DNA from 4 places in the Pseudomonas syringae pv. tagetis genome. Region 4 is predicted to be linked to each of the others. Evidence: predicted binding sites of a transcription regulator. Region 4 holds the regulator's gene; each other region holds the start of a gene.
What was found. The regulator FliA, encoded in region 4, starts transcription of late flagellar genes. The targets are predictions, from matches to a motif close to CTAAAGTTTNNNNNNNNNNNGCCGNTAA.
Positions count from the first base shown of each region.

Region 1: the regulator FliA is predicted to act here: its motif matches at 1,149-1,176, upstream of MME58_RS21655 (methyl-accepting chemotaxis protein).
Region 2: the regulator FliA is predicted to act here: its motif matches at 1,131-1,158, upstream of MME58_RS05710 (methyl-accepting chemotaxis protein).
Region 3: the regulator FliA is predicted to act here: its motif matches at 1,475-1,502, upstream of MME58_RS28020 (methyl-accepting chemotaxis protein).

Region 1 covers NZ_CP092923.1:4,868,849-4,871,011, forward strand. Annotated here, with positions in the region: gene MME58_RS21650 (proline iminopeptidase-family hydrolase) at 41-964, shown strand; gene MME58_RS21655 (methyl-accepting chemotaxis protein) at 1,235-2,163, shown strand, end outside.
Region 2 covers NZ_CP092923.1:1,284,720-1,286,882, reverse strand. Annotated here, with positions in the region: gene MME58_RS05720 (ArsR/SmtB family transcription factor) at 1-172, opposite strand, end outside; gene MME58_RS05715 (transporter substrate-binding domain-containing protein) at 319-1,110, shown strand; gene MME58_RS05710 (methyl-accepting chemotaxis protein) at 1,229-2,163, shown strand, end outside.
Region 3 covers NZ_CP092923.1:5,974,061-5,976,223, forward strand. Annotated here, with positions in the region: gene MME58_RS28020 (methyl-accepting chemotaxis protein) at 1-1,368, opposite strand, end outside; gene MME58_RS26775 (LysR substrate-binding domain-containing protein) at 1,553-2,163, opposite strand, start outside.
Region 4 covers NZ_CP092923.1:3,972,490-3,974,652, reverse strand. Annotated here, with positions in the region: gene fleN (flagellar synthesis regulator FleN) at 1-746, shown strand, start outside; gene fliA (RNA polymerase sigma factor FliA) at 743-1,483, shown strand; gene MME58_RS17600 (chemotaxis response regulator CheY) at 1,740-2,114, shown strand; gene MME58_RS17595 (protein phosphatase CheZ) at 2,134-2,163, shown strand, end outside.

The DNA of each region.
Region 1 (2,163 bases), 900 kb from region 4:
GCGCTATGGTGCCCCGAACTATCCAGCAGGGACCGGCGACATGGCAGAGATAACGATCAAGGAAGGTTTTGCCCCTTTTGGCAACTATCAGACGTGGTATCGCATCACTGGCGATGTGCACGGCCCTCGCGCGCCCTTGGTCATCCTGCACGGCGGCCCCGGCTGTACCCATGATTACGTGGATTCGTTCAAGGACCTCGCCAGTACCGGTCGGGCGGTGATTCACTATGATCAACTGGGTAACGGAAAATCCACGCGACTTCCCGGACAAGGCAATGAGTTCTGGACGGTGGATCTGTTCCTGCGTGAGCTGGACAACCTGCTTGAGCATCTGGGCCTCAAGGATAACTACGCTCTGCTGGGCCAATCCTGGGGTGGCATGCTGGCGTCGGAGCATGCGGTACTCAAACCCACGGGGCTGAAGGCGCTGATTATTGCCAACTCACCTGCTGACATGCGCACCTGGGTCAGCGAAGCCAATCGACTGCGCGAGGCATTGCCGGCAGAGGTGCAGGCTGCATTACTCAAGCACGAACAGGCAGGAACGTTGACTGACCCTGAGTACCTGAAAGCCTCACGGGCATTTTATGACCGTCATGTCTGTCGCATCACCCCTTGGCCGGAGGAGGTTAAACGAACCTTCGACCAGATCGACGCGGACCCGACGGTGTATCACGCCATGAATGGCCCTACCGAGTTTCACGTCATCGGTACGATGAAGGACTGGACCATCGTCGATCGCCTGTCATCCATTGAGGTCCCCACGCTGCTGATTTCCGGAGAGTATGACGAGGCCACACGGCTAGTCGTAAAACCCTATGTGGATAATATTCCTAATATTTGCTGGTCGATTTTCGAAGAGTCCAGTCACATGCCTCACGTGGAAGAACGCATGGCGTGCATGGGCCGCGTTGCAGGTTTTCTGGACACACTGGTTGTTACGGGTAACGCCTCGGCGGCGTAACAGTCAGTCCGGCGGTTATGCCCGTCAAAACCTGAATTATTAGAGTTAATACTTTAGTGACAGCGGGCAAGGCAAGCCGTTTATTTTATTCACTGCGCAACGGGATTTTCTCCAGTCCACACAATGACTTAACAGCCCCTCAATACAGCCAAGTCAATAATGAAATAACTTTCATCGCTATTTATTAAAGCTCTCCCTGCTTCGGCAGAAAAACAGTTATTGGAAAGGAATGTATCCCCTTTCGCCTGTTTTTTGCCGCCGGAGGCAATCATGAACCTCAGATCATTGAATATCTCACGCAGGGCATCCCTGTTTTTTGGCGTTATTACCTTGCTGCTGATTGGTCTCGGTGGATTCTCCTACGTGCAGATCGACCATCTGCGCACGGCCGAACAGAACATAGAAGAAAACTCGCTGCCCAGTATTCAGGTGGTCGACGACATTCAGATCGCCCTGCTTCACGCCCGCCTGGAAAGCATCAGAATGCTGGCCAGTACCGATCCCGCCGTACACAGCACTGCGGAAGCCAAAGTCCGGGAAGCTATCGAAGCGCTCCGGTCGAACAGCGAGTTCTATCGGAAAAATCTGATTTCGGGTGAAACCGACCGTGCGCAATTCGAAGACGCCAACAGCAAGATGGGAGCCTACATCGACGGTGTAAAACAGATCATCGCCATGGACAGCTCCGATCATGAAAAAGCCGTTTCCTTTGCGAACGCAGAGCAGGTTCAACGGGCCAGCGCCTATCAGGAAAAACTTTCCACGCTGCGCGGTCACAACGCTGAAGAAGCCGTGAGTTCCGGGAAAGATGCCACCGCCGTTTATAACCACAGTGTCAATGTGTTACTGACGGTGGTTGTCGTGGCGTGCCTTCTGACAGTGGTTCTGGCGGTTACCCTGACACGCAGTATTGTCGATCCGATCGGCATCTCCCTCAAACTGGCAGAAGACATCGCCGCAGGCGACCTGACCCGGCAACTGGGCGTCACCGGCAGCGATGAAGCGTCACGTTTGATGAACGCACTGAACACGATGTCGGGCAACCTGCGCAGCACGATTCAGGAGATATCGGGCGCGTCCGCCCAGTTGAGCACTGCCGCCGTCGAGATGACATCGATCACCGAAAGCGCCGATCGCACACTGCAGCAACAGAACAGCGAAATCGAGCAGGCGGCCACCGCAGTAACCGAAATGAGTGC
Region 2 (2,163 bases), 2.7 Mb from region 4:
AAGCCGACAGACTTGCCTTGGCTTGAATGTGCGACACGCACACGCCTATCGCCGGATCACCGTGGTCCTGTGGAGGGAAATGGGCTTGCGGGTTTTTCAGCCACTCCATGATCAACATGCGAGTGTCATTGCCGACCGCTTTGATTTGCTCAAGAATCATGGGGCACAACATTACGCTTTTTTACGAAATGTTCAACCCCTGATTGATGCCCGTACATCTGAACGCATGTTTTCATTACAGCTTCACATCGGCCTGACAAATGAAGCAATCTGTCGACTCCAACAAAACCGACTGCATGGCTGCGAGCACTCATACTCATGATGAACCTTAAATACAGCGTATTCACCGCCCTGCTGCTGGGCATGACAGGTATGGCTCAGGCTCAGGATTCCTCCTCGCACCTGGACAAGGTGCTGCAGGCTGGTCAATTGGCGGTTTGCACGACCGGCGACTACAAGCCTTACACCCTGCTCCGCGAAGACGGTGAGTACGAAGGCATCGATATCACCATGGCCCGCTCGCTGGCCAAAAGCCTGGGAGTGAACGTGCAGTGGGTGCCTACCACCTGGAAGAATCTCATGCCGGACATGGTTGCCGGTAAATGCGACATCGGCATGGGCGGCATCTCGGTCAGCCTGGAACGTCAGAAGAAGGCGTTCTTCAGCAATACACTGGACGTGGACGGCAAGATTCCCTTGGTACGTTGTGAAGACAAGGCTTCCTATCAGACTGTCGAGCAGATCAACCAGCCGTCAGTGCGCCTGATAGAACCTGCTGGCGGCACCAATGAAGCCTTCGCCCGCGCCCATCTGCCAAAGGCATCCCTGTCTTTTCACGACAACAAGACCATCTTTCAGGAGCTGCTGGACAAAAAGGCTGACGTGATGATCACTGACGCCTCCGAAGCGCTCTACCAGCAGAAACGCATGCCGGGCTTGTGCGCCGTCAACCCGACCCGGTACATGCAGTACGGTGAAAAAGCGTACCTGTTGCCACGCGACGATGTGACCTGGAAAAGCTACGTGGACCAATGGCTGCATCTGAGCAAGGCCACCGGTGAGTATCAGCAGGCGCTGGGAGAGTGGCTGGCAGTGCCTGCACAGCTGTAAAAATATCATTTAGCTACTACTTAAAGCTTGGGCCGGGGACGCCGATAGCTTTGAAGCTGTGCCGTATTTCGCACGGTTCCGATTCAGCAGGCGCACAACCCTTAAAGGGAACCCCCCCATGTCCCAAATCCAAGCAGCTACTACCGGCCCTACCATAAAACAACGATTGATGGCTTCCACCTTCGCCATCATCGTTGCGTTTATCGCGCTCTCGGTTTTCATGATCCACACACTCAAGACCTCCACCGAGAATGTCGACGCGCTGTACAACCGGGATTTTCTCGCCACTGAGGCGGTGAACAATATCGATGGCGCATTGACCCGTGTGGACATCAACATCCTGCGCATGATCGCCATCGGCAATCCGGAACAGACTGCAGGCTGGAAGAATGAGAACGAGGCGGCTTTTGCCAGGCTGGACCAACTGACAGTCCTGCTCGGCAAGGACACGGCTGAAACGCTGGATGTCGCGCTGACCCAGCAGTTGCAGCGTGATTACACAAATTTGCGTGATGGCATGCGACACCAGACGAGTGTCATTCAGACGGGTGATATTGCAGCCGCCACCAACATCAACCGCACCGAAGTAAAACCGTTCGCCGAACAGGTATTCAAGACCCTGCAAACCCTGCGCGAGCAGGGCAAACAGAGTGCTGGCGAGCGTTTTGAAGCCCAGGAAGCAAGCGCCGCTCGGGCCAACAATCTGTCCATTGCCGCCACACTGGTGATTGCGGTGCTGGGTGTCGTGGTGACACTGCTGACCATACGCAGCATTCTTTCAGCCATCGGGGGCGAACCGGGAACGGTGGCTACAATCACACGCACCATCGCCAGGGGCGACCTGAGCAGTACAATCAAGGTCAATGCCAATGACACCACCAGCGTCGCCGCTGCCGTGGTTGCCATGCAGACTCAACTGCGAGACACACTTCAGCAGATTTCAAACTCGGCCACTCAGTTGGCCGCTGCGGCCGAAGAGATGACAGCCATCACCGAAGATGGTGTTCAAGGCATTCAGCGCCAGAACAACGAGATTGACCAGGCCGCGACCGC
Region 3 (2,163 bases), 2.0 Mb from region 4:
CGTACGACCGATGCGCGTCTGCTGCGCATTTTCCTGCGCCAGACGCTCGGTATTGCTCATGTTGTCGGCAATGTTCATCGACGTGGCGCTGAACTCCTCGACGGCACCGGCCATGCTGGTGATCTCTCCGGACTGTTGCTCCATGCCCTCGTAGGCACCACCCGACAGGCCGGACAACGCATGGGCGCGGGTACTGACTTCCTGCGCTGCGGTACGTATATGCGACACCATCGATGAGAGCGCTTCGCTCATCTTGTTGAAGCTGCCCGACAGTTGGCCGATCTCGTCGTTGCTGGTCACATTGAGGCGTACGCTCAGGTCGCCCGCACCCAGTGCATCGGCCTGGCGTACCAGTTCGGACAGAGGACGCAGCTTGCTGCGCAGCAGCCAGATCGCGCTGATGACTGCGATCAACATGGCCAGCAGGCTGCCGATGGCCAATTGCGTGCCGACGTTCCAGGTCACTTCACTGATTTCGTCGCGCGGCATGCTGGCAATGACTGTCCAGGGACCACCGGCGAATGGCTGGCCAACGCTGTAGTAGTCGTCATCGCCGTCATTCCAGAACTGTGCCTTGCCCGGTTTGCTGGCCAGATCGGCAACCGACTTGGCGGCACTGTCCAGCGACTTGACGCCCGCCGGCGGCACCAGCCAGGTGCCTTTTTCGTCCAGCAGTGCCAGCGAGCCGGTGGAGCCGATGCGGAAGCTCTTCAGGTTATCGAACTGGGTTTTCTGTGCATCGGTGTAATCGAACCCTACAAACAGCGCCGCAATGATCTTGCCGCTGCTGTCGCGAACCGGGCTGTATTGAGTCATGTAGTAGCGATCAAACAATACTGCTTTGCCAACGTAGCTTTGACCGGCTATCAAACGTTCGTAGGCTGCGCCCTTGCGATCCAGCACGGTGCCGATGGCGCGTGTGCCATCCTGCTTGCTCAGGGAGGTGCTGATACGGATGAAGTCGTCGCCGCTACGCACGAAAATCGTTGCCACGCCTGCGGTCATTGAGCGGAATTCATCGACTTCGGTGAAATCGTTGTTCAGCGCGGTGTCACGCAGAAACAGGCCTGGCGTGGATGTGCCCGCGACCGTGACCGGCTTGTCGGGTTGCAGGCTCAGGCCCGCGGCAAAGCGCTTTTCGAACAGCCCACTCAAACGCTGAGTGCTGTCGCGCAAGGTGCTGTGAAACGTGTTGAGCTGGTCGGCGAGCAATCTGGCTTCGCTCGACATGTGTTCTTCGCGAATCACCAGGTTGGACGCGTCCAGAGACCGCAGCGCGAACAGCGTGCTGCCACTGATGACCACGGCCAGGATCACAGCCAGAGCAATACCGAGTTGCGAAGCAATTCGGGTACGGGGCTTGGACATAGAGACTCCGTGCCGAATGATTGGAGTTGCCGGGTCCGTGGCTTACCATTCAGCTGATAAATTAGTGAGTATGTTGTGCCGCCTGAACAGGCGGTAGTTAAGCAATGCTTCGGCCACCAAGGTCGTTACTTGAGTGCGAAGCGCGACATTAACGAATGATGGCAGTTCAATACTAAACTAATTTTTAATGCAGTACTTCAACTAACGGCAACTCCATAGCGTTGACCTCCGCCTGCAGAAAATCGCTGAGACGCCGCAACCGCTCTACGCCGGGCCTTGTACGCGGCCAGACCAGATAGTAGTTCTCACCGCTGAATACTGCCGTTCGCCACGGCAGGCTCAGGCGGGACTGTGCCACGTCTTCGGCGACCATCAGCAGATCGCCCATCGACACCCCGTAACCGCGTGCCGCTGCGATCATTCCCAGTTCAAGCGTATCGAACACTTGCCCGCCCTTGAGCGACACCTTGTCTGCCAGCCCCATTCGGTTCAGCCAGGAGCGCCAGTCACGTCGATCGGGGGTGGGATGCAGTAGTTCAGCTTTCGCCAGCCGTTCGACGTCCCAGGGCGGGTCCTGTAACAGCGTTGGCGCACCCACCGGAATCAACAACTCGGGGAACAGCAAAGTGGCCTCCCAATCCGACGGGAAGTGCCCGTGGCTGAGCAGAATCGCGCAGTCGAAAGGCTCCCGGGTAAAGTCCACCGCATCGATATCCATCCACGCGCTGGTCAGTTGCACTTCGTTGCCCACTTGCAGGTGACGGAAGCGACTGAGCCGCGCCAGCAACCAGCGCA
Region 4 (2,163 bases):
TGGCCCTTGCCGAGCTTGGCCGGCGCGTCATGCTGCTGGATGCCGATCTGGGTCTGGCCAATGTCGACGTTCTGCTTGGGCTGACGCCTAAACGTACACTGGCCGATGTGATAGAGGGTCGTTGTGAATTGCGCGACGTTCTGTTGCAGGGGCCAGGTGGGGTTCGTATCGTGCCTGCCGCCTCAGGCACCCAGAGCATGGTGCATCTGTCCCCGGCCCAGCATGCAGGGTTGATCCAGGCGTTCAGCGAGATTGGCGACAACCTCGATGTACTTGTGATCGACACGGCTGCCGGTATCGGTGAATCGGTGGTCAGCTTCGTGCGCGCCGCTCAGGAAGTGTTGCTGGTGGTGTGCGACGAGCCCACGTCGATCACCGATGCCTACGCCCTGATCAAGCTGCTCAATCGCGACTACGGCATGAACCGTTTCCGGGTCCTGGCCAACATGGCGCAGAGCCCTCAGGAAGGGCGCAACCTGTTCGCCAAACTCACCAAAGTAACGGACCGTTTTCTTGATGTTGCGCTGCAGTATGTAGGTGCCGTGCCGTACGACGAGTGCGTGCGCAAGGCCGTGCAGAAGCAGCGCGCCGTCTACGAAGCATTCCCGCGTTCCAAATGTGCACTGGCGTTCAAGGCCATTGCCCAGAAGGTTGATACCTGGCCGTTGCCAGCCAATCCGCGGGGCCATCTCGAGTTCTTCGTTGAGCGACTCGTTCACCAGACCAGTGCAGGGCCTGTGCAATGACTGCGAGCGGCTACCAGATGTACAGCAAGGCTTCCCGTAACTCACAGTACGAGTTGATCGAGCGTTATGCGCCATTGGTCAAGCGTATCGCTTATCATCTGCTGGCGCGCTTGCCGGCCAGTGTGCAGGTCGAGGATCTGATCCAGGCCGGCATGATCGGTCTGCTTGAAGTCTCGACCAAATACGATTCCACCAAGGGTGCGAGTTTCGAGACCTACGCCGGTATTCGCATCCGTGGTGCGATGCTGGATGAAGTGCGCAAAGGGGACTGGGCACCACGCTCGGTGCACCGCAATACCCGCATGGTCAGTGACGCAATTCGGGCAATTGAAGCTAAAACCGGTCGTGATGCTAAAGATCACGAGGTTGCGGCCGAACTCCAGTTGAGTCTCGATGATTATTACGGGATTTTGAACGACACCTTGGGCAGCCGCCTCTTCAGTTTCGACGACCTGCTTCAGGACGGCGATCACGAAGGGCTGCATGAGGATGGCGCAAGCGGTTCGCTTGAGCCGTCGCGCGACCTGGAAGACGAGCGCTTCCAGGCTGCGTTGGCCGATGCAATTGCCAACCTGCCAGAGCGCGAGCGTCTGGTGTTGGCGCTGTACTACGACGAAGAGCTGAACCTCAAGGAAATCGGAGAAGTTCTAGGGGTCAGCGAATCTCGGGTCAGTCAGTTACACAGCCAGTGCGCAGCTCGTTTGCGAGGGCGTTTGGGGGAGTGGCGAGCGCGTTGACAGATGCGGTGCGGCCTGTGGTCGCGCAGTATCTGCATACCGGCTGTGCAGAGCGTTACGTGGTAACAGGATAGACGAGTCAAAAGCCTGTCGGGCAGTGCCCTGATGGGCTTGTTGTTCAGGTCTTTGCCTGTTGTTGTGCCAAGCCCGTCGTCGTTTCGTACAGCCGGGGGTGTGCTGTGCCAGTATTGAGTGAACAGCGTGTTCAGGTGCTGAACGCGTTAAAGACTGCTTGGAGGTCGAATTGGACAAGAACATGAAAATCCTCATCGTTGATGACTTCTCAACGATGCGGCGGATCATCAAGAACCTTTTGCGTGATCTGGGGTTTACCAACACATCGGAAGCGGATGATGGTCTGACCGCATTGCCGATGCTGCAAAGCGGTGCCTTTGACTTTCTGGTGACGGACTGGAACATGCCTGGCATGTCCGGCATCGATCTGCTGCGCGAGGTCCGCAAGGACGATCGCCTCAAAAGCCTTCCCGTGCTGATGGTCACTGCCGAAGCCAAGCGTGAGCAGATCATTGAAGCTGCCCAGGCCGGGGTGAACGGTTATGTAGTCAAGCCATTCACGGCTCAAGCGCTGAAAGAGAAGATCGAAAAGATCTTTGAACGCGTCAATAGCTGATGCATGCCGCGAGGGCGCTATGGATAACAATGATTCGATGGCCGACTTT